3 regions of the Leclercia sp. GHBNCSD genome follow, and region 3 is predicted to be linked to each of the others. Evidence: predicted binding sites of a transcription regulator. Region 3 holds the regulator's gene; each other region holds the start of a gene.

What was found. Region 3 encodes PurR, which represses purine synthesis genes. Its sites were predicted from a motif close to CANGCAAACGTTTGCNTG; they were not measured.
Region 1: a site for PurR is predicted at 5,531-5,548, ahead of ACT3IC_RS09080 (nucleobase:cation symporter-2 family protein). Genes of this name have one in related genera too.
Region 2: a site for PurR is predicted at 2,541-2,558, ahead of pyrC (dihydroorotase). Genes of this name have one in related genera too.

What each region holds. Positions count from the first base shown of each region.
Region 1 covers NZ_JBQVYO010000001.1:1,872,063-1,880,110, reverse strand. Annotated here, with positions in the region: gene yicI (alpha-xylosidase) at 1-1,811, shown strand, start outside; gene ACT3IC_RS09085 (AsmA family protein) at 2,268-3,968, opposite strand; gene ACT3IC_RS09080 (nucleobase:cation symporter-2 family protein) at 4,088-5,479, opposite strand; gene gltS (sodium/glutamate symporter) at 5,705-6,907, shown strand; gene recG (ATP-dependent DNA helicase RecG) at 6,908-8,048, opposite strand, start outside.
Region 2 covers NZ_JBQVYO010000001.1:130,756-138,803, reverse strand. Annotated here, with positions in the region: gene solA (N-methyl-L-tryptophan oxidase) at 1-481, opposite strand, end outside; gene bssS (biofilm formation regulator BssS) at 598-852, opposite strand; gene dinI (DNA damage-inducible protein I) at 1,126-1,371, opposite strand; gene pyrC (dihydroorotase) at 1,446-2,492, opposite strand; gene ACT3IC_RS00760 (lipoprotein) at 2,602-3,162, opposite strand; gene mdtH (multidrug efflux MFS transporter MdtH) at 3,282-4,490, opposite strand; gene rimJ (ribosomal protein S5-alanine N-acetyltransferase) at 4,849-5,433, shown strand; gene ACT3IC_RS00745 (YceH family protein) at 5,443-6,090, shown strand; gene ACT3IC_RS00740 (Gfo/Idh/MocA family protein) at 6,093-7,016, shown strand; gene murJ (murein biosynthesis integral membrane protein MurJ) at 7,167-8,048, shown strand, end outside.
Region 3 covers NZ_JBQVYO010000002.1:333,615-341,662, reverse strand. Annotated here, with positions in the region: gene ACT3IC_RS21985 (riboflavin synthase subunit alpha) at 1-492, shown strand, start outside; gene cfa (cyclopropane fatty acyl phospholipid synthase) at 524-1,672, opposite strand; gene punC (purine nucleoside transporter PunC) at 1,953-3,149, opposite strand; gene punR (DNA-binding transcriptional activator PunR) at 3,265-4,188, shown strand; gene purR (HTH-type transcriptional repressor PurR) at 4,194-5,219, opposite strand; gene cydH (cytochrome bd-I oxidase subunit CydH) at 5,516-5,605, shown strand; gene ACT3IC_RS21955 (MFS transporter) at 5,770-6,936, shown strand; gene sodB (superoxide dismutase [Fe]) at 6,975-7,556, opposite strand; gene ACT3IC_RS21945 (C40 family peptidase) at 7,679-8,048, opposite strand, start outside.

The DNA.
Region 1 (8,048 bases), on a different contig from region 3:
CCGCCCTGGTGCGCAACGGCCAGACGGTCGAAACCTGGAACCGCGACGGCGGCACCAGCACCGAGCAGTCGTACAAAAATATCCCGTTCTACCTCACCAACCGCGGCTACGGCGTGCTGGTGAATCACCCGGAAAACGTCTCCTTTGAAATCGGCTCCGAGAAGGTGTCGAAAGTGCAGTTTAGCGTCGAGGGTGAATATCTGGAGTACTTCGTCATCGACGGCCCGACGCCGAAAGAGGTGCTCAATCGCTATACGCAGTTCACCGGGCGTCCGGCGCTGCCGCCAGCGTGGTCGTTCGGGCTGTGGCTCACCACCTCGTTCACCACCAACTACGACGAAGCGACGGTGAACAGCTTTATCGACGGCATGGCGGAGCGCGACCTGCCCCTGCACGTCTTCCACTTCGACTGCTTCTGGATGAAGGCCTTCCAGTGGTGCGACTTTGAGTGGGACCCGGTTACCTTCCCGGACCCGGAAGGGATGATCCGCCGCCTGAAGGAGAAAGGGCTCAAGGTCTGCGTGTGGATCAACCCCTACATCGGGCAGAAATCCACGGTATTTAAAGAACTGAAAGAGAAGGGCTATCTGCTGAAACGTCCGGATGGCTCCCTGTGGCAGTGGGATAAATGGCAGCCGGGGTTGGCGATCTACGACTTCACCAATCCGGAGGCTTGTGCCTGGTACGCCGACAAGCTGAAAGGCCTGGTGGATATCGGCGTCGACTGCTTTAAAACCGACTTTGGCGAGCGCATTCCGACCGACGTGCAGTGGTTCGACGGTTCCGATCCGCAGAAAATGCACAACCATTACGCCTACATCTATAACGAACTGGTGTGGAACGTGCTGAAAGAGACGGTGGGCGAGGAAGAGGCGGTGCTGTTTGCTCGCTCGGCCTCGGTGGGGGCGCAACAGTTCCCGGTTCACTGGGGCGGCGACTGCTACGCCAACTATGAATCGATGGCCGAAAGCCTGCGCGGCGGGCTGTCGATCGGGCTCTCCGGATTCGGGTTCTGGAGCCACGATATCGGCGGGTTCGAAAACACCGCCCCGGCGCACGTCTACAAACGCTGGTGCGCGTTCGGGCTGCTCTCCAGCCACAGCCGCCTGCATGGCAGCAAATCCTACCGGGTGCCGTGGGCGTATGATGACGAGTCCTGTGATGTGGTGCGCCACTTTACCCAGCTGAAATGCCGGATGATGCCGTACCTTTATCGTCAGGCGGCGCTGGCCCGCGAGTTCGGCACGCCGATGCTGCGGGCGATGATGCTCGAGTTCCCGGACGATCCGGCCTGCGACTATCTCGACCGCCAGTATATGCTGGGCGATGCGGTGATGGTGGCGCCGGTATTCAGCGAGGCGGGCGACGTGCAGTTTTACCTGCCGGAAGGGCGCTGGACGCACCTGTGGCATAACGACGAATTGCAGGGCAGCCGCTGGCACAAACAGCAGCACGATTTCAAGAGCCTGCCGGTCTACGTGCGCGACAACACCCTGCTGGCGCTGGGTAACAACGACCAGAAACCGGACTACGCCTGGAACGAAGGCACCGCCTTCCAGCTGTTTAACCTGGCCGATGGCGCCACGGCGGTAAGCGAAGTTCCTGCGGCGAACGGTGCCGTGGCCTTTACCCTGACCGCGACGCGCAGCGGCGATGCCGTCACCCTGAAAGGGAGCGGCGAGGCGCGGAACTGGACGGTCTGCCTGCGCAATGTGCCGCAGATTAGCGGCGTGAAAGGCGCATCTCACATCGGTAGCGAGTGGGGCGTGGTGGTGAAAGCCGAAGGGGATGAGGTGGTGGTTCACCTCTGAGTTGTCTGGAAAAGCCCGGTGGCGCGTTGCTTGCCGGGCCTACGGATCGCGCAGGCTGTGGGTTGTGTAGGCCGGGTAAGGCGAAGCCGCCACCCGGCAATGCAGCGCGCTCTGATGCCCGGCGGCGCTGCGCTTGCCGGGCCTACGGGTCGTGCATGCTGTGGGTTTTGTAGGCCGGGTAAGGCGAAGCCGCCACCCGGCAATGCAGTGCGGTCTGATGCCCGGCGGCGCGTTGCTTGCCGGGCCTACGGATCGCGCAGGCTGTGGGTTTTGTAGGCCGGGTAAGGCGGAGCCGCCACCCGGCAATGCAGCGTGGTCTGATGCCCGGTGGCGCTGCGCTTACCGGGCCTACGGATCGTGCAGGCTGTGGGTTTTGTAGGCCGGGTAAGGCGAAGCCGTCACCCGGCAATGCAGTGCGGTCTGATGCCCGGCGGCGCTACGCTTACCGGGCCCACATTATGGTGCGGGTGGTGGTGCCACCGTATTTACCGCCCCGCCCGTCATCGTCTGGGTCACCTGTTGCTTATCCATATTTACCGCATTCAGCTTGCCGTTAACCGTCGGTTTTAACGGGGAATCTTTCTGCACGTTGCCGCTGGCGGTGAGCTGAAGATTGCCGTCGCCGGACACCGGCAGCGCTGGCCAGCCCCACTGCTGGATAATGTTCAACGGCACGCCGCGCCCGGTCAGATTAACGGTAGTCTGGCGCACCGGGGTCTGCGATACGCTGGCCTTCGCTTCCAGGATCCCTTTCTCGGTAAAGGCGCTCAGTTCATTGATGGCAATCGTCGAGGCGTTGGCGGTAAGCGACAGCGACGGACGGCGCACGTCCACGCGATTAAAGGTGGCGGCCGCACCGTTCAGGGTGGCAGTGCCTGACCAGACCCCCCACTCGCGATCTTTCGCCAGTTGCAGGTTGGTGCCATAGCCGTCGAGCGCGGTGATCTGCCACGGGAAGGCGGCGTCGACATCGATCACCAGGTTACGGCTCAGGCCGAATTTGCGCAGCGTGACGCTGTGCAGCCACTCCGGCAGGGTCGTCATCCACTGTGTTTTCCAGTTTTCCGGCAGGGTGTATTCCAGCCCGGCGACGGCGACATCATCCAGCACCAGGGCTTTACCGCTGCGCAACCAGTTGCCGGAGGTGCGTACCATCCCGCCTTCCCAGCGTGAGGTGAACTGGCGCAGGGCGATCCCTTGCGGGGAGAATTCAGCGTTCAGGATGGGATCGAACAGATGCAGTGAACCGTAGATAAACTCACTGGCGTTCATCGACAGGCGGCCATCCTCGCTTTGCCAGTCGCCCTGGCTGAGGGTCAGGTTGCGCAGGCTTAAATCAAGATCGGTCACCGCCCAGTCCGGCCCCTGCAGACGGGCGTCGGTCACGTCGAGGCGGCCAATCTGCAACGATGGCAGGGTAGTAATCGGGGCAAAAAAGTCGGACAGGGATTTATCACTCTGCAGGCGGATCTCATTCAGGCGCATGTTGTCCACCTTCCAGCCGCCGTTGGCGTCGCGACGCGCGGTGCCGGTGAGCGAGCCCCGGGCCATATCTGCGCCGATGGTGGTCAGCACCACCTCTTTACCGTTCAGTTCACCTTCAATCAGCACGTTGCTGGCCGGGACGCCGTTCAGCGTCAGCGACCCGGCGCTGATCTGGATCTGCGCTTTTTTCCCCAGCACGTTGCCCGCTTCGGGGTCCCAGGGGCGCACGCCGCCGGTCACCTTCTGGGCGCTGAGATCCCATTCAGTGTTCGGGCTGTTAAACGCCATGTTGTTCAGCAGCAGGCGATCGGCCTGGAAGGGGAGCGGGGCAGTCTGGGGCGAGAGGTTCAGCGTGCCGTCAAACAGGGTGATGGTATCCATGTGCAGCGGATCGGTGAGCTGACGGCTGCTCACGCCGATATCCACCATTTTGGCGACCAGCGTCGCGGGTTGGCCGTCGCGCCCGAATGTGACGTTTTTCAGCACCAGGTGCGTGGGCGACGAGAAACGGTGATCCATCAGGTCGAAATTGAGTTCGTAATCGGTGTTTACCGTGATCCAGCTGCTGACGTGCGCTGCGCCCCAGCGCGTTTGTACAAGGATATAGAGCGCGAGGATCGCAATAAGCAGAACGGCCAGAATACCGACGAGAAGCTTTCCAATAAATTTCATGGTCTTCCATCACGTAAAACGAACATAAAGGAGTTATGCACGATTTATACGCAATGCTCAAGGCGGGAATGGTGTAATTACGTGTCACGGCAGCAGTTGCCTGCTGCCGTAAAGGGAGATCAGTTCTTTTCTGGCGGGAAAATCAGGTTCAGGACGATAGCGGTGATCCCACCGGCGGCGATGCCGGAAGAGAGCAGGTTCTTCACCCAGTCCGGGGCAAACTGCAGGATCAGCGGCTGCTGAGAAACACCCAGACCCACCGCCAGCGACAGGGCGATGATCATGATAGCGCGGCGGTTCAGCGGCTCGCGGGAGACGATACGCACCCCCGATGCCGCGATGGTGCCAAACATCACCAGCGTTGCGCCGCCCAGGACCGGCTCAGGAATGTGCTGCACAAAGCCGCTCACCGCAGGGAACAGGCCCAGTAAAACCAGCATCAGCGCCACGACAAAGCCCACGTAGCGGCTGGCAACGCCGGTCAGCTGGATCACGCCGTTGTTCTGGCCGAAGCAGGAGTTCGGGAAGGTGTTGAACACGGCGGAGACAAACGAGTTCAGACCGTTTGCCAGCACGCCGCCTTTCAGGCGCTTCATATACAGCGGGCCAGAGACCGGCTGCTCAGAGACGTCAGAGGTCGCGGTAATGTCGCCGATGGTTTCCAGCGAGGTGATCATAAACACCAGCATCAGCGGCAGCAGCAGGCTCCAGTCAATGCCCAGGCCGTAGTAGAGCGGCGTCGGCACCATGATCAGCGGGCTGTCGGTCGGCGCAACAGACTGCGGCAGCATGCCCATCGCCCAGGCGGCCAGGTAGCCTGCCGCCATGGCGATCACCAGCGAGGCGACGCGCAGGTACGGGTTACGCTGACGGTTAAGCAGAATAATGATCGCCAGCACGATGCCCGCCAGCAGCAGGTTTTTCGGGGCGCCGAAGGTGTGGTCGTTCATCGCCGCGTAGCCGCCGCCGATGGAGGTCAGACCCACCTGAATCAGCGACAGGCCGATAATCATCACCACTACGCCGGAGACCAGCGGGGTAATAATGCGGCGCGCCAGGTGCAGAACGCGGGAGATCACCATCTCGGTGCAGCTTGCCAGCATCAGGGTGCCGAACAGCGCCGCCATCATGGTAGGCACATCCGCGCCGCCGGTTTTCAGCGCTGTACCGCCCATGATCAGCGGGGCAACAAAGTTAAAGCTGGTACCCTGAATCGACAGCAGACCGGAGCCCACCGGCCCCCAGGCTTTAATCTGAATGATGGAGGCCACGCCCGAGGCAAACAGTGACATGCTGATAATGTGCTGGGTGTCCTGCGCCGGTAAACCGAGAGCCTGGCAGATCAGCAGAGCGGGGGTAATAACGGCAACAAACATCGCCAGCAGATGCTGACAGGCGGCAAACAAGGTCTGCGCCAGCGGCGGACGGTCTTCAAGACGGTAAATCAGTTCACTGTTTTGCGTCTGCGCAATCGGTTGCGCATCCTGCTGTTCAATGGCGTTAACGGACATCTGCTGCAAACCCCTGGAGGAAAAGCGGGCATTTTAGCCGAGTGGATGAGAAAAGCAAACGATTGCTAACAAAAAACGTTGATAAATTCACCCGTCCAGGACGGCTTTTTCTGTCCTGATGCGGCAAAGTTCATTACACTCCTGCTCCCGATTGCGCTTATAACACGCAAACGTTACAGGAAAACGCGCATGTTGATGGAGCACGTGCCTTAAAAGGAGCCCACTATGATTCATCTCGATACGTTGTCGACCCTCGTTGCGGCAACTCTCGTTTTACTGCTTGGCCGTAAACTGGTTCACAGCGTTCCCTTCCTCAGAAAATACACCATCCCGGAGCCCGTTGCGGGCGGATTGCTGGCCGCCATCGCGCTGCTGGTGCTGAAAAAAAGCATGGGCTGGGAAATCAACTTTGATATGACCTTAAAAGACCCGCTGATGCTGGCCTTTTTCGCCACTATCGGCCTGAACGCCAACCTCTCCAGCCTGCGGGCAGGCGGGAAGGTGCTTGGGGTGTTCTTAATTGTGGTGGTCGGTCTGCTGGTGATGCAGAACGCCATCGGCATCGGCATGGCGTCGCTGCTGGGGCTGGACCCACTGATGGGCCTGCTGGCCGGTTCGATTACCCTGTCGGGCGGTCACGGTACCGGCGCGGCCTGGAGCAAGCTGTTTGTTGAACGCTATGGCTTCCAGAATGCCACCGAAGTGGCAATGGCCTGCGCCACCTTCGGGCTGGTGTTGGGCGGCCTGATCGGCGGACCGGTCGCGCGCTTTCTGGTGAAGCGCTCCACCAACCCGAATGGCTGCCCGGACGATGAGTTGACGCCATCGGCATTTGAAAAGCCGGACGTCGGACGCATGATCACCTCCCTGGTGCTGATTGAAACCATCGCCCTGATCGCCATCTGCCTGACGGTGGGCAAGGTGATTGCGCAATTGCTGGCTGGCACCGTGCTGGAGCTGCCGGTCTTTGTCTGCGTATTGTTTGTGGGGGTGATCCTCAGCAACGGCCTGGCCCTGATGGGCTTTTATCGCGTCTTTGAGCGGGCGGTGTCGGTGTTGGGCAACGTCTGCCTGTCGCTGTTCCTGGCGATGGCGCTGATGAGCCTGAAGCTGTGGGAGCTGGCCTCGCTTGCGCTGCCAATGCTGGCGATCCTGATCGTGCAGGCCCTGTTTATGGCGCTGTACGCCATGTTCGTTACCTGGCGGATGATGGGTAAAAACTACGATGCGGCGGTGCTGGCGGCCGGCCATTGCGGCTTTGGTCTGGGGGCCACGCCGACGGCGATCGCCAACATGCAGGCCATTACCGAGCGTTTCGGTCCGTCGCATATGGCGTTTCTGGTGGTGCCGATGGTGGGGGCGTTCTTTATTGATATCGTCAACGCGATCGTGATTAAGCTCTATCTGATGCTGCCTATCTTCGGCTGATCAGGCGTTCGAGTAACGCCCGGTCTCTGGCATCCAGCGATCGATTAACGCTGCCGCCTGTTCGGGGTAGCGTTCATGAATATGGCGTGCCAGACGCTGAACTTCGGGGATCATGCCCTGATCGCGCATCAAATCTGCTACTTTAAACTCGGCGTTACCGGTCTGACGGGTGCCGAGCAACTCTCCCGGCCCACGGATCTCCAGATCCTGTTGCGCAATCACAAAGCCGTCATTGCTGTCGCGTAACACCTGCAAACGTTTTTGCGCTGTTTTCGACAGCGGGGCTTTATAGAGCAATACGCAGTGCGAGGCCACCGCGCCACGTCCGACGCGGCCACGCAGCTGGTGCAGCTGCGCCAGACCCAGACGTTCCGGGTTTTCGATGATCATCAGGCTGGCGTTAGGCACGTCCACCCCCACTTCAATCACCGTGGTGGCAATCAGCAGATGCAGTTCGCCCTGCTTGAAGGCCTGCATCACCGCCTGTTTTTCCGCAGGTTTCATCCGGCCATGCACCAGCCCGACGTTCAGCTCCGGCAGGGCCAGCTTTAACTCTTCCCACGTGGCTTCTGCCGCCTGCGCTTCCAGCAGATCGGACTCTTCAATCAGGGTACAGACCCAGTAGGCCTGACGCCCTTCCTGCAGGCAGGCGTTGCGCACCCGATCGATGATGTCGCTGCGGCGCGTATCCGGGATGGCGACGGTGGTCACCGGCGTGCGGCCCGGGGGCAGCTCGTCGATAACGGAGGTATCGAGATCGGCATAGGCGGTCATCGCCAGGGTGCGGGGAATGGGCGTGGCGGTCATGATCAGCTGGTGCGGATGATAACCCTGCTGGAGACCTTTCTCCCACAGCGCCAGACGCTGATGCACACCAAAACGGTGCTGCTCGTCGATAATCACCAGCGCCAGACCGTGGAACTGCACCTGTTCCTGGAAGATGGCATGGGTGCCGACAATCATCTGCACCTGACCGCTGGCAATCGCCTCCTGCTGTGCCTGTCGCGCTTTACCTTTTTGTTTACCGGCAAGCCAGCCCACCTCCACGCCGAGCGGTGCAAACCAGGCGCGGAAATTGTTGGCGTGCTGTTCGGCCAGCAGTTCGGTAGGCGCCATCAGGGCGACCTGTCTGCCGTGGGCA
Region 2 (8,048 bases), on a different contig from region 3:
CCTCTTTGGCCAGCGCAATCCAGGTTTTAATCGCCAGTTCGCTGCGCAGTACGCCCGACCCGGATTCATACAGGCCGATATAGTCCGCCGGGACGTTGATCTCAGGCCAGCGCTTCATGATCGCTGCCGCGTCCAGTCGTTCAAGATTGAGGCTGAACTGGCGGGCGCTCTGTTCAACGGTCGCCAGAAATGGCGAGTCGGAGGGCCCAAGATTGACTACCCCCGTGCGTTCAAAGACCGGCTCACCGCTGATTTGCACCAGTTCATCCCACAGCGCCTGCGCCCGTAACACCAGCGGCACATAGCGTTCACCTTCGCCGTAAGCGTGGCGCATCAGACGGGTATCACCGTGGTGGCTCCCTTCGGTGTGGGGTGGCATATGGGCATCGATCATCAGTACGTTCTGACCGGCTCGCGTTGCGTAATAGCCTGCCGCCGCACCGACAGATCCGCTGCCAATAATAATAAGATCGTATTTCATGAGGCTCTCTTTACGCGTTTCGTTGGTTAGCAGGGTAATTAAGAAGGCAGGGTTATACAAGGGAGAAATAAACGAGGCACCGTGAGGTGCCTGTTGGGTGAAAAAGTGTCGTGACGCTAGTGTCGCCGGTACTCATTTTCCTGGTAGTCACTGGATTCTATTTTTGCAATACCGGCTTCTAAAATAGAAATAAACTGGCGTGCGACATCTGTGGTTAACCACAACGTCTGCCCAACTTCCGCTTCTTCAGTGTCAGGATGATTTGGAGTCTGGTAGTGCAAACGCAGCATCAGTGCGTCGTAGCTATCTACAGTGCTGATATCCCAGCCTACAAGCGGATGGGTCTGGATGACTTCATTATTCTTTTCCATCATAACCCCCTGAATACGTGTTAAAAAGACAACGACTGTGAGGTTCAATGCGTGTTTTTCTGAAGCAATTTCAGTATATCAATAAATAAGGCTTCTGAAGGGAAAAAGAAACAGGCAGTCCCAAATATTTATGCGTTTTAGGATTGTTTGAACATTAAAACGTCATCTTGCTGATGATTTTTGACGAAGTCAGTCAGATTATTCGTGCTTTCACATAAAAAGAGGAAAAAAAGCCGGGGCGACCCGGCAAAAAAACACAATGAAGGAGAAAATTTAATCGGTAATAAACCAGTCGTCAGCGCTCTCCCAGGTTTCCTGTAAAATTTCGCTGATACGCTCTTTATCATCTTTTGCGCCACCGATGACCGAGAGATTGTTTGACCCCGCATAACGCACGGTGACGGCACCTTCGCGTTCGGGAAAGGAGTTGTTTATACGGCGGGATAATTCACCCGCCAGTGCGTCCAGCGCACCAGCAGGCAAAGGCGTTGTTCTGGCAATGGTCACTTCAATACGCATAATTGCCCCCTGTGTTATATACTGTGTATTTATACAGTCATATTGTTGAATTTACAACAGGGGGCAAACAATTTTTAACGCTTCACTGTCCACTGAACGGTTTCACCCGCGAGGAAGGGGATCAGGGTGTCGTCAGTCAGGGGGATGGATTCCACGACGCTGCTCTCTTCGCGCACCAGCTCAACAACGCCCTCATTCACCGGCAGACCGTAGAAACGCGGCCCGTTCAGGGAGCAGAACGCCTCGAAATGTTGCAGGGCATTCATCTCGTCAAAAACCTGCGCGTAGCTGGCAAGGGCGGTCGGGGCATTAAAGCAGCCTGCACAGCCACAGCTGGCCTCTTTACGATGACGGGCATGGGGCGCGGAGTCGGTGCCGAGGAAGACGCGCGCAAAGCCGCTGGCAACCAGCTCGCGCAGCGCTTGCTGGTGGACATTGCGTTTGAGGATCGGCAGGCAGTAGAGGTGCGGACGCACGCCACCTACCAGCATATGGTTGCGGTTGAACATCAGGTGCTGCGGGGTGATGGTGGCCGCCAGGAGCTCGTTGCCATCGCGCACGTACTCCGCGGCATCTTTGGTGGTGATGTGTTCAAACACCACTTTCAGACCCGGCAGGCGCTGGCGCAGCGGCTCCATCACGGTTTCGATGAAACGCGCTTCACGGTCGAAAATGTCGATGTCGGCATGAGTCACTTCGCCGTGGACCAGCAGGGGCATCCCCAGTTTTTCCATGCGCTCGAGCACCGGCATAATCGCGTCAATGCTGGTGACACCGTGGCTGGAGTTGGTGGTGGCGTTGGCCGGATAGAGTTTGGCGGCGGTAAAGACCCCTTCGCTAAAGCCGCGCTCAATCTCATTCGCATCGAGCGTGTCGGTCAGATAACAGGTCATCAGCGGGGTAAAATCGTGACCGGCAGGCACGGCATCAAGAATGCGCTGGCGATAGGCGATCGCCGCATCGACCGTGGTGACCGGCGGCACCAGGTTTGGCATGACAATCGCGCGGCCATAAATTTCACTGGTATACGGCACGACGGTTTTCAGCATATCGCCATCGCGAAGATGGATATGCCAGTCGTCTGGGCGGCGGATTTTCAAAACCTGGGATTGTGCAGTCATGGATAGGCTCCGGCTGAGTGAGATGATTTTTGCCGGACACAAAGAATAGGGGGAAACGTTTTCGTTTGCACTCTTTTCTGTAAAAAAAGGCGCCGAAGCGCCTCACGGGTTAATCGACGAAGGGGATGACAATCTCACCCGGCTTCACTTCGATACCTTTTGCATATTTTTTCGCCAGCGCTTCGCCCTTGCTGTTGTCTTCGCTCAGGATATAAGCCGGCTGGTGATTAAAGTAGTTTTGCAGGGACTGATTCAGGTATGGCATCAGCGTCTGCAGAACCGGTTTCATCTTCTCCGGCGAGACCACGGCGTCGGTGATCTCCATCTGTTGCAGGTAGATGGCGCCCTGATCCTTATTGAAGACCGGCAACGCTTTTAACTTCAGCTTAATATTGGCTTTCTGGCTGCCGAACAGCGAATTCATGTCCAGACTGGCGTCGCCGGAGAGCATCACTTTGTTCGGCTCTTCGCGGCCAATCTGGCTGGCAAGATTGCTCAGGACGATATGCGCATCGGCGACGCCGGGCACACCGATATCTTTCGCAAAGTTATTGCGCTTCTGCAGGGCCTGGTTAATCTCCTGTTCACTGACCGTGTACTGGGTGAGCTGATTACAACCAACCAGCAGACCGCTGATGATCAACGCAGTGGCAATAACAATCTTTTTCATGGTTTTCCTCGACATACTGGCGCTTCAATCCTGACGCGCCAGTATGTCAGGGGAGTGTCCCTCAGACCAGCAGAATAAACTGATAACGGCGAAGAACAGGAATAGTGCCTGAGTCCCGGTCAGGCTCCGGGCTCCAGCACGCCGGGTGCAGCGCGCTTGTGGCTGAACTGCCAGCCCAGCGCGAAGAAAGTAGTTACCCCAATCAAAGTCAGCATCACCCACGGCAGTTCAGGCTGGTTAAAGGCTTTCCCGGCATCGAACAGCCAGCCGCCCCCGGCATAGCCCAGCGCGCCACCAATCGCCAGACCGAGACGGCTGAAGCCCATATAGCTGCCCCGCGCGCGCGGATCGGCCAGCTCGGCGCTCAGCGTTTCACGGGCGGGTTCGGCGATGATGGAGCCGATATAGAAGGTACAAATCAGCATAAACAGCTGTTGCAGGGAGCTCACCATCCCAATGGGCAGCATACTCAGGGACATCAGCAGCAGGCCCGCCATCAAGCGATGCTCGAGGCGGAAGCGTTTTTCGCTCCAGCGAGCAATAGGGTAGAGGAGGGTGAGGGAGAGGCAGGCCTCAATGGCGTACATCCACTTCACCGCCGCCGGCGATCCGGCGATATCGTTAACCATGATCGGCAGCATCAGCATCACCTGTACGCCCAACATGTAATAGCCCGCCAGCGTCAGCACGTAGGTAATGAAACGTTTATCGCGCCAGACGCGGTCGAGTCCCTCCCGTACCGGCGCTTTGACGGTGGAGAGCTTCCAGGCGGGCAGCAGCCAGGCGTTAAAGGCCGCACACAGAATAAACAGCACCGCCCCAGTGGCGCAGACCAGCCGAAAATCGTACTGCAACAGCCAGCTTCCCAGCAGCGCACCCACCACCGCGCCCGCGCTGTCCTGCATCATCAGCAGCGAGAAAAAACGCCCGCGATGCCGGGGACGGATCAGCTTCACGACGAGCGCCGTGCGCGGCGGATCGAACAGCGTGCCGCCAAGCCCGGAAACAATACAGGAGACCCATAGCAGCCAGGGTTCATGGGCAATCGCCATCGTGGCAAAACCCGCCGCCCGCAGCAGCATGCCGGTGACAATCATCGGTTTCGCGCCAAAGCGGTCGGCAATCGCGCCGCCAAACACCCCCAGCCCCTGCTGGACAAACTGGCGCAGCCCCAGCGCAATGCCGACCATCAACGCTGCCCAGCCCATCTGATCGACAAAGCGAATAGAGATGAGGGGGAAAACGACAAAAAAGCCGAGTACAACCAGCATGTTATCAACAAGCAGGAAATATTTACCCAGGCTCCGGGCCTGTGAGATATGGGACATTTCCCCTCCAGGGAAATATACCCGTCATACTTCAGGTTGCCGGTGCGTTGGCCTCCTCGCTCACCCCTGTCACTTACCGGAGTAAGCTCCAGGGGATTCGCTGCGTCGCCGCCTTCCTGCAACTCGAATTATTTAGGGTATCAAGATAATGAGCGCGCTAATATTCTGCGGTGTCGGCAGGTTTTTTCCCACTACGCAGGCGACAATATTTTTTTATCAAAAAGGGGTTTTGATTGAGGGTTTTAATCGAAAAATGTGAAAAGTCTTCAAAATGGTATGTCACTGTTTTCCCAGAAGGCAGCGGCGCAGGTATAGTAAAGCTAACGGGTCAAAGTTGTAACATGAAGGAGTAGTATCCATGTTTGGCTATCGCAGTAATGTGCCGAAAGTACGCCTGACGACCGACCGGCTGGTGGTTCGCCTCGTGCATGAGCGTGATGCCTGGCGTCTGGCGGACTACTACGCTGAGAATCGTCAGTTTTTAAAACCCTGGGAACCCGTGCGGGATGAGAGCCACTGCTATCCTTCCGGCTGGCAGGCCCGGCTGAGCATGATCGCCGAGTTTCACAAGCAGGGCTCAGCGTTCTACTTTGCCCTGCTGGACCCCGATGAAAAAGAGATCATTGGCATCGCCAACTTCTCTAACGTGGTGCGGGGCTCGTTTCATGCCTGCTATCTGGGGTACTCCATCGGGCAAAAATGGCAGGGGCAGGGGCTGATGTTTGAAGCGCTGACCTCGGCAATCCGCTATATGCAACGTACCCAGCACATGCACCGCATTATGGCCAACTATATGCCGCACAATCAGCGCAGCGGCGGTCTGCTGGCGCGCCTCGGATTTGAAAAGGAGGGCTACGCCAAAGATTACCTGCTGATTGACGGCGAATGGCGCGATCATGTCCTGACGGCGCTGACAACCAAAGAGTGGAGCGCGGGGCGCTAAGGAACAGAGATGAAATATCAGTTAAGCGCCACTGAAGCGCGCGTCATTGGCTGCCTGCTGGAGAAGCAGGTCACGACGCCGGAGCAGTATCCGCTCTCGGTAAATGCGGTCACCCTGGCCTGCAACCAAAAAACCAACCGTGAACCGGTGATGAACCTTGCCGAACATGAGGTACAGGATCTGCTGGATGCGCTGGTGAAACGCCACTACCTGCGCACCGTCAGCGGCTTTGGCAATCGCGTCACCAAATATGAGCAGCGTTTTTGCAACTCCGAGTTTGGCGCCCTGAAGCTAAACTCCGCCGAAGTGGCGCTGATCGCCACCCTGCTGCTGCGCGGGGCACAGACCCCGGGCGAGCTGCGCACCCGGGCGGCGCGCATGCATGAATTCGCCGATATGCAGGAGGTGGAACAGACCCTCGAAGGCCTGGCGGCAAGAGAGGATGGCCCGTTTGTCCTGCGCCTGGCGCGGGAGCCGGGCAAGCGTGAAAGCCGCTATATGCATCTCTTCAGCGGAGAGGTTGAAACTACCGCCGCCGCTGAGACAGTGGCTCCCGCCACGGAAGAAACCTTACTGGCCCGCGTTGAAGCGTTGGAAAACGAAGTCGAAGAACTGAAGCAGCGCCTCGATTCGCTGCTGGCACATCTGGGAGATTAACGGTGACAAAATTACGAGTGGGCGTGGTAGGGCTGGGGGGGATCGCCCAGAAAGCCTGGCTGCCGGTGCTGAGCGCCGCGTCAGACTGGACATTGCAGGGGGCCTGGTCACCCTCTCGGGATAAGGCGATCAGGATCTGTGAATCGCTGCGTATGCCTTACTATGAGTCGTTGCAGGAGCTGGCCCGCGCCTGTGATGCAGTCTTTGTCCATACTTCCACCGCCACCCATTACCAGGTGGTTAGCGAGCTACTGCATGCCGGGGTGCATGTCTGTGTTGATAAACCACTGGCGGACAATCTGGCCGACGCCGAGCGCCTGATTGAGCTCGCTGCACAGAAAAAACGCACCCTGATGGTCGGTTTCAACCGTCGCTTTGCGCCGCTCTATCAGCAGCTGAAAAATGGGCTTCAGGAGGCGGCATCCCTGCGGATGGATAAGCATCGCGCCGACAGCGTCGGCCCCAACGATCTGCGTTTTACCCTGCTGGATGATTATCTGCACGTGGTGGACACCGCGCTGTGGCTGGCGGGAGATAATGCGCGTCTCACCGGCGGCACGCTGCAAACCAACGAGCAGGGGGCGATGATCTATGCTGAGCACCATTTCAGCACGGGCAATATGCAGATCACCACCTCCATGCACCGCCGGGCAGGCAGCCAGCGGGAGTGGGTCCAGGCGGTGACGGACGGCGCGCTGCTGGACGTGACCGATATGCGCGAGTGGCGCGAAGAGCGGGGCGCTGGAGTGGTTACGCCGGCTATTCCTGGCTGGCAGAGCACCCTGGAGCAGCGTGGTTTTGTGGGCTGCGCGCGCCACTTTATTGAATGCGTGCAAAATCAGACGGTTCCTGAAACCTCGGGTGAACAGGCGATCCGTGCCCAGCGCATCGTGGAGAAGCTCTGGCGCGATGCCATGAGCGAATAACCCTCTGTAACATCTGCCCATAGCAATTCCTGTTTTTACGAGTAGACTAGGCGCGTTTTGCGTTTTCCAGGCCGGGTAAGCATAGCGATACCCGGCGAAATGACGCCTGCTTTGCAGGCGTTTTGTTTCAGGTAGTGGAAGCTCACGTTAATGAACCTATTAAAATCGCTGGCCGCCGTCAGCTCGATGACCATGTTTTCGCGCGTGCTGGGTTTTGCGCGCGACGCCATTGTGGCGCGGGTCTTTGGCGCAGGGATGGCCACTGACGCCTTTTTTGTCGCGTTCAAACTGCCCAACCTGCTGCGTCGAATTTTTGCCGAAGGCGCCTTTTCCCAGGCGTTCGTGCCTATCCTCGCGGAATATAAAAGTAAGGAGGGTGAAGACGCCACCAGGGTCTTTGTCGCGTATGTGTCGGGGCTGTTGACCCTCGCGCTGGCCATCGTCACCGTGATTGGGATGCTGGCGGCGCCCTGGGTGATCATGGTGACCGCCCCCGGCTTTGCCGATACCGCCGACAAGTTTGCCCTGACTACGCAGTTGCTGCGCATCACCTTTCCTTATATACTGCTGATCTCCCTGGCGTCGCTGGTCGGAGCCATCCTCAACACCTGGAACCGCTTCTCGGTACCGGCCTTTGCGCCCACCTTCCTTAACGTCAGCATGATCGGCTTTGCGCTGTTTGCCGCGCCGCATTTCCATCCGCCAGTACTGGCGCTGGCCTGGGCTGTGACGGTAGGGGGGGTACTCCAGCTGGCGTATCAGCTGCCGCACCTAAAGAAAATCGGCATGCTGGTCCTGCCGCGCATTAACCTGCGCGATGCCGGCGCGATGCGCGTGGTGAAGCAGATGGGGCCGGCGATCCTTGGCGTGTCGGTGAGCCAGATTTCACTCATCATCAACACCATCTTCGCCTCCTTCCTCGTCTCCGGGTCGGTTTCCTGGATGTACTACGCCGATCGCCTGATGGAGTTTCCCTCCGGGGTGCTGGGGGTGGCGCTGGGCACCATTTTACTGCCTTCACTCTCCCGCAGT
Region 3 (8,048 bases):
ACCGAAATTAACGGTAATCTCATCAGCTTCGATTTAATGAAAGAGACGCTGCGCATTACCAATTTGGGTGACCTGGTTGAGGGCGATATTGTTAACGTGGAGCGCGCCGCGAAATTCAGCGACGAAATTGGCGGGCATTTAATGTCAGGCCATATTATGACTACCGCGGAAATTGCCAAAATCCTCACCTCAGAAAATAACCGTCAAATCTGGTTCAAGGTGCAGGATCCTTCATTGATGAAGTACATCCTCTATAAAGGCTTTATTGGCGTGGATGGCATTAGTCTGACCGTTGGTGAAGTGACACCTACCCGATTCAGTGTCCACCTGATCCCGGAGACGCTGCAGCGCACGACTCTCGGCAGCAAAAAGCTGGGGCACAGAGTGAATATCGAAATCGACCCGCAAACCCAGGCGGTGGTCGATACCGTGGAGCGCGTACTGGCGGCGAAAGAGGCCGCCGCTATCCAGCAGACGCTCAACGACGCATGATAAAAAAGACCCCGGCAAGCCGGGGTCTTTTTTAGCGGGGCACCCGCAGGCCGTGCTCCACGCCGCGGCTGAATACCACCTGCCACAGCTGAATATCACGGGCGCGAAACGCACCGGCGCAGGCGTTCAGATAGTAGCTGAACATCCGTTTAAATCGTTCAGAATAGTTGTCGGCGATCTCCGGCCAGCTGGCAAGGAAGCGCGCATGCCAGGCCATCAGGGTAGTATCGTAATCAGCGCCAAAATTATGCCAGTCCTCCATTACAAAATGGGCTTCGCTGGCATTCGCAATCTGGCGAACTGAGGGCAAACAGCCATTCGGAAAGATGTACTTGTCTATCCAGGGATCAACGTTATGGTCGGTTTTTCGTGAGCCAATGGTATGCAGCAGGAACAGGCCATCCGGCTTCAGGTTACGATCCACCACGTTGAAATAGGTGTTGTAGTTTTTTGGCCCCACATGCTCGAACATCCCTACCGAGACAATGCGATCGAACTGATCGTGCAGATCGCGGTAGTCCTGTAACAGGATGGTGACATCCAGCCCGGCGCAGCGCGCCTGCGCCATGCGTTGCTGCTCCGCTGATATGGTCACACCGACCACGCTGACGCCATAGTGCTGCGCCATAAACTCCGCCAGCCCGCCCCAGCCGCAACCGATATCCAGTACCCGCATACCGGGCTGCAGTTGCAGTTTTTCGCAGATGAGGCGCAGTTTATCCTGCTGGGCCTGCTCAAGGGTGGTGGCCTCTTTCCAGTAACCGCAGGAGTACTGCATAGCCGGGTCGAGCATACGGCTGAACAGGTCATTGCCAAGATCGTAGTGCTCTTTGCCGACAATCCAGGCGCGCTTTTTACTTTGCAGGTTGAACAGGCGGGCAGTAGCGATGCGCAGGGTATCCTTCAGGTGGCTGGGCAGCTGTGTTTCCAGACCCGCTCGCAGAACCTTATGGAAAAAGATGTCCAGCCGTTCGCACTCCCACCAGCCGTCCATATAGCTCTCGCCGAGACCCAGTGAGCCCTGCTTCAGGACGCGTTTAAAAAAATCGGGGTGTTTAACTTGTAGATCGGAGGATGCCGGGCCGTTGATGGTGATACCCGCGCGGCTCAGCAATTCATTGACTATCCGGAACCAGTCATCATTCCGGATGCTGACTTCTTCTATACACGATGAACTCATAGCTTCTCCATCACCTGATGTGATCAGAACCCATAAACAGCGTAGACGCTCTTCATGGAGAGTGAGAAATTTCACGGTGCAACCCGTGAGGCTAATATCCGACGTAGAACAGAGGAAGGGAGAGGACCCTTGCCGAAAGGCCATCCATGGTAAAACGGGAGCAATCCGGCTCCCGTTAACACTTAATGATTTTAGTATTTATCAGAAAGCTTTAGCCAGTATAGGACTGATATCCTGGTGATTCAACAGCATATTGTTAGTACGCTAATTATTTATCCTGTCAGGCGTGGGAAGATTCTGCGTGCGGGCTCTCATCCTGCTGGCCCACAGGGAGATACTGCATCCGATAGCCAAGCGCGGCCAGCACGACGGTCGCCACCATCACGCTGGTGGTGGTCAGCAACGGGGTGGCAATCAGCCAGGAGACCAGCAGGCTCGCGAGGAAACAGAGTCCCAGCTGCAGGGTGTTCTGCAGTGCCGCCGCGCTGCCGGTTGCCTGCGGGAAGGGACGCAGCGCCTGCGCTACCACGATAGGGTAGATGGCGCCGTTCGCCACTGCCATCAGGCAGAAGGGGGCCAGCAACGCCGCCAGGCTGACGCCCGGAATAAACCCGATCGCCCAGGTACCGATCACGCTGACGGCAAACAGGCCCAGCAGCCACGGCAGCATCTGGTGACCCGGCCATTTTTGCAGGGCGGCGCGGCAGCCGTAACCCCCAATCAGGAAGGCGATAGTCTGCGGCACATAGCTCAGTCCGATCGCCGCCGGGCTGTAGCCCATATCGCTGAGGATAAACGGCGAGCCGGTCAGCCAGGCGAAGAAGCTGGCGGAACAGGCGGCGTAGATCAGCACGTTGCCGCGGTAGATCCGGGAGCGAAGCAGGGTAAAGAAGGTCACGCGGGAGGTTGGCTGCGCCTCTTTTACCGTCACTGGCTTCAGGAAAAAGGCCGGGATCATCAGCACCAGGGTAATGGCAAACAGCACCGCAAAAATGGCCTGCCAGCTGAAATGGGCGAGGATCCAGCTGCCGAGCAGCGGTGCCAGCGCTGGCGACAAGCCAACCAGCGGCATGATGGTGGCGAAAATGCGGTTGGTTCGCGATGCCGGGTAGTAATCGGTCACCAGCGCCTGCCAGGTCACCGCCGCGGCGCAGACCCCCACCGCCTGGATAAAGCGTAGCACCAGCAGCCAGGTGGCGTCGCGTACCCACAGCATACCGAGGCAGCCGAATGCAAAGATGGCTAAGCCGGCCAGCAGTACCGGCTTGCGTCCGAAGCGGTCAGACATCGGTCCCCAGAGCAGCTGCGCGAAGGCAAAACCGGCCAGGAAGAGGCTCAGGCTGGCGCTGATGGCGGCAGCCGGGGTTTGCAGATCCGCCTGCATGATGGCGAACGCAGGCAGGTACATATCGGTGGCGAGGAAGCCCAGCACGCTCAGGCCGCCGAGCCAGACTAAAAATCCTTTCCCGGGTTGCATGGTTTTATTGTCCTTATGGATGCAGGTTTAGGTAGCCGCTGAGTGTAGGCAGTGCAATCCCGCTTGTGAAACGCTAATATTTGGCGGTTGCATTCAAATTTTTTGCAGGCAGAAAATGTGGTCAGAATATTCCCTTGAAGTGGTGGATGCCGTGGCGCGTAACGGCAGTTTCAGCGGCGCGGCACAGGAGCTACATCGTGTCCCGTCAGCCATCAGCTATACGGTGCGTCAGCTTGAGGAGTGGCTGGCGGTGCCGCTATTTGAACGGCGACACCGTGATGTGGAGCTGACGCCTGCCGGGCTGTGGTTTCTGAAGGAGGGGCGTTCTGTTATCAAAAAAATGCAGATCACCCGCGAACAGTGTCAGCAGATTGCCAACGGCTGGCGCGGGCATATCTCCATTGCGGTGGATAACATCGTTCGTCCCGAGCGCACCCGCCAGATGATCGTCGACTTTTATCGCCACTTCGCTGACGTTGAGCTGCGTGTCTCCCAGGAGGTCTTTAACGGTGTCTGGGATGCGCTGGCGGATGGCAGGGTGGAGATGGCGATCGGCGCGACCCAGGCGATACCGGTGGGGGGGCGCTACGCGTTTCGCGATATGGGGATGCTGAGCTGGGTCTGCGTGGTGGCGAGCCACCATCCGCTGGCCGCGCTTCCCGGCCCGCTCAGCGATGATACCCTGCGCAACTGGCCGTCGCTGGTGCGGGAAGATACCTCCCGCTCGCTGCCGAAACGGATCACCTGGCTGCTGGATAACCAGCGGCGGATCGTCACCCCGGACTGGGAATCCTCTGCGACCTGCCTGTCGGCCGGGCTGTGCGTGGGGATGGTGCCGGTCCATTTTGCCCGGCCCTGGATAGACAGTGGCAAATGGGTGGAGCTGACGCTGGAAAACCCCTTCCCGGATGCGGCCTGCTGCCTCACCTGGCAACAAAACGACATGTCACCGGCGCTGGCGTGGCTGCTGGATTATCTGGGGGACAGTGAAACGATGAACAGGGAGTGGTTGCGGGAGCCAGAGGTACTGGCTCCCTGAGCGGATCAACGGCGGTAGTCGCGGAACGGGCCATCGGCGACGGAGCGGCGTTCGATCAAACGCGGATGCACTTCAATGGACTGCGACTCTTCACGTTTATTGACGATACGGTCGAGCAGCATGTTGAAGGCGGTCTCGCCCAGCGAATCTTTTGGCTGGTGGATGGTGGTCAGCGCCGGGGTGAAGAAACGGGCGTTGCGCACGTTATCATACCCGATCAGCGAAACGTCCTGCGGAACGCGCAGGCCCATCTCGTCAGCGGCACACAGGGCACCCATCGCCATAACATCGCCGCCGCAGAAAATAGCGGTCGGACGCGGCGTCTGGGAGAGGATCTGCTGCATGGCGCGATAGCCGGACTCCGGCTCAAAGTCGCCCTGGACGATCCAGTTTTCCGGCACCGTGATTAAGGCTTCTTCCATCGCTTTCATAAAACCGGCCAGACGACCGGCACCGGTGTTGCGCTCCAGCGCGCCCGGGATGACGCCGATATCGCGATGCCCGCGTTCGATCAGATAACGTCCTGCCATGTAGCCACCTTCAAAGGCGTTATCAATGACCGAGTCGGTGAAGTCCGCTTTCGCTTCGCCCCAGTCCATCACCACCATCGGGATATTGCGATACTCTTCCAGCATCTTCAGCAGCGGCTCCGGGTATTCCGAGCACATTACCAGCAGGCCGTCGACGCGCTTTTGCGCCATCATTGACAGATAGGCCCGCTGCTTCTCCAGGCTGTTCCAGGCGTTGCCGAGGATCAGGGTGTAACCTTTCTGGAAGCAGTTTTTCTCTACCGCTTCAATAATTTCTGCGAAGTAGGGGGCTTCGCTGCTGGTCGCCAGCAGGCCGATCGATTTGGTGTGGTTCACCTTCAGACTACGGGCGACGGCGCTCGGAGAATAGTGCAGCTCTTTGATCGCTGCCCAGACGTTGTTACGCGTCTCTTCCGCCACAAAGCGGGTTTTGTTAATAACATGTGATACGGTTGTAGTGGAAACGTTTGCGCGTTTCGCTACGTCTTTAATTGTTGCCATCAGATGTCACTCCAGACCATATCTTAAGCTCCTGAAAAACCAATAGGTAAACGTTTGCCTTCACTCGCCCTAATTGCGCAATTTGAATTGCGGTACGCCGGGAAAACGACACAGGACGTCAGGAGGGGGTCAATGGCCGGTACGCTAATAAATTTAGCGTGGAATTTTGGCTGATCTTGACCAAAAGGGGAAGAGTAAAAATCGATATCAATCTAAATCCAGCAAGATTTTTACCCTGAACTGTGCAAAAATGAGCAAGCTCACTCTTCGTAGGGTGATTAAAAGGAGAAAAATTGATGAGTACCGATCTTAAGTTTTCGCTGATTACCACCGTTATTGTTCTGGGTCTGATCGTTGCCAGCGGTCTTACGGCTGCGCTGCACTGATATTTGCGAGGGAGCTAACGCTCCCTCGTCTCCCTTCTGCTATTGTTACGCGTCCGGCAAAAATCTTTTGCCAAATTGTTAACTTCTCATTTTTTGTGATTGATGTCATGCTTTCGCCTTCATTGTTCTGTGTCGCCTGACGACACGGTATCCGGAGTTGAAGTATGAAAATCAATTTTCCGCTGCTGGCCCTGGCCATTGGCGCATTTGGCATCGGCACCACCGAGTTTTCTCCAATGGGACTGCTACCGGTTATCGCCCGGGGTGTGGATGTCTCTATTCCCGCTGCGGGCATGTTAATCAGCGCCTACGCTATCGGCGTAATGGTAGGGGCACCGCTGATGACCTTGCTGCTTTCCCATCGCGGCCGTCGTAATGCGCTGATCTTCCTGATGGCGATCTTTACCGTCGGTAACGTGCTGTCGGCGCTCTCCCCGGATTACACCACCCTGATGCTGTCGCGTATTTTGACCAGCCTCAATCACGGCGCCTTCTTTGGCCTCGGGTCGGTGGTCGCCGCAAGCGTAGTGCCGAAGCATAAACAGGCCAGCGCCGTAGCAACCATGTTTATGGGTCTCACCATCGCCAATATTGGCGGCGTACCCGCCGCAACGTGGATGGGCGAAGCCATCGGCTGGCGGATGTCCTTCCTGGCGACGGCGCTTTTGGGCGTGGTCTCGATGGTCGCGCTCTTCTTCTCCCTCCCTGCGGGTGGCGCGGGCGAAAAGCCGGATGTGCGTAAAGAACTGGCGGTGCTGATGCGCCCGCAGGTGCTTTCCGCCTTACTGACCACGGTTCTCGGTGCTGGGGCAATGTTCACCCTCTACACCTACATTGCGCCCGTTCTGCATGACATTAACCAGGCGACGCCTGCTTTTGTTACCGCGATGCTGGTGCTGATTGGCGTCGGTTTCTCCCTCGGCAACTTCCTGGGCGGCAAGCTGGCGGACCGCTCCGTAAGCGGCACCCTGAAAGGCTTTCTACTGCTGCTGATCGCGATTATGGTGGCGATCCCGTGGCTGGCACGTAATGAAGTGGGGGCGGCGTTCGCGATGGTGGTATGGGGAATGGCGACCTTTGCGGTGGTACCGCCGCTGCAAATGCGTGTGATGCGGGTGGCAAGCGATGCGCCAGGGTTATCCTCTTCCGTCAATATCGGAGCGTTTAACCTGGGGAATGCGCTGGGTGCGGCGGCGGGTGGTGCGGTGATCTCCGGCGGGCTGGGGTACAGCTTTGTTCCGGTGATGGGGGCCATCATTGCCGCGCTGGGGCTTCTGCTGGTGCTAATGGCCGACAGAAAACAACCTGAACCGGTTTGTGCCGCCGAATAAGACCAAAACGCAGAAGGCCCGGCCTTCTGCGTTTTTCGTTATGCCGCGAAGTTCTTCGCAACAAATTCCCAGTTTACCAGCGCCCAGAAGTGCTCGAGGTAGTTCGGGCGCGCATTACGGTAATCGATGTAGTAAGCGTGTTCCCATACATCCACCGTTAACAGTGGGGTAGCGTTGCTGGTCAACGGCGTGCCCGCATTGGACGTGGAAACGATGGCCAGTTTCCCGTCCGCCTCTTTCACCAGCCAGGTCCAGCCCGCGCCAAAGTTTTTCACCGCGGCGTCGGTAAACTTCGCTTTAAATTCCGCAAAGCTACCAAAGGTGGCGATGATGGCGTCAGCCAGATCACCCGTCGGTTCACCACCGGCCTGAGGCGCCAGGCAGTGCCAGTAGAAGGTGTGGTTCCACACCTGCGCGGCGTTATTGAAGATACCGCCCTCAGAACTACGCACGATCTCTTCCAGGGTTTTCCCTTCAAATGGGGTGCCGGCGATCAGGTTATTCAGGTTGGTGACATAGGTCTGGTGATGTTTGCCGTAGTGGTACTCCAGGGTTTCCGCAGAAATATGCGGGGCCAGAGCGTCTTTTGCATACGGTAATGCAGGTAATTCAAACGACATTGCTTCTCTCCTTATTATAGTGAACCATCCAATAACCATATTGAATGTAAGGATAGAGTAGCAAATTGAAAGACCCTACAAAAGAGGAACTTACCCCGCAGGCTTACCCGCGGGGCAGGGGGTTAACGCAGCGTGCTGGGCTTCATCACGCGGCGAGCGCCAACGTAATGGCGCTGCCAGTACTCTTCGCTCAGGGAGGTGAGCTGAATATCCTGGCCGGTACGCGGCGACTGAATAAATTTGCCGTTGCCAACGTAGACACCAACGTGATCGGCGGTGCCGCGACCCTGGGTGCGGAAGAACACCAGATCGCCGCTTTCGAGCTCACCGCGATCCACCGGGGAGGCGTCACGCAGATGGTACATTTCGTTGGCGGTACGCGGAATGCGGAACTTAACCAGATCTTTATAGGCGTAATAGACCAGGCCGCTGCAGTCGAAACCGGTACGCGGTGAGCTGCCGCCCCAGCGATACGGTTTACCAATCTGGCCC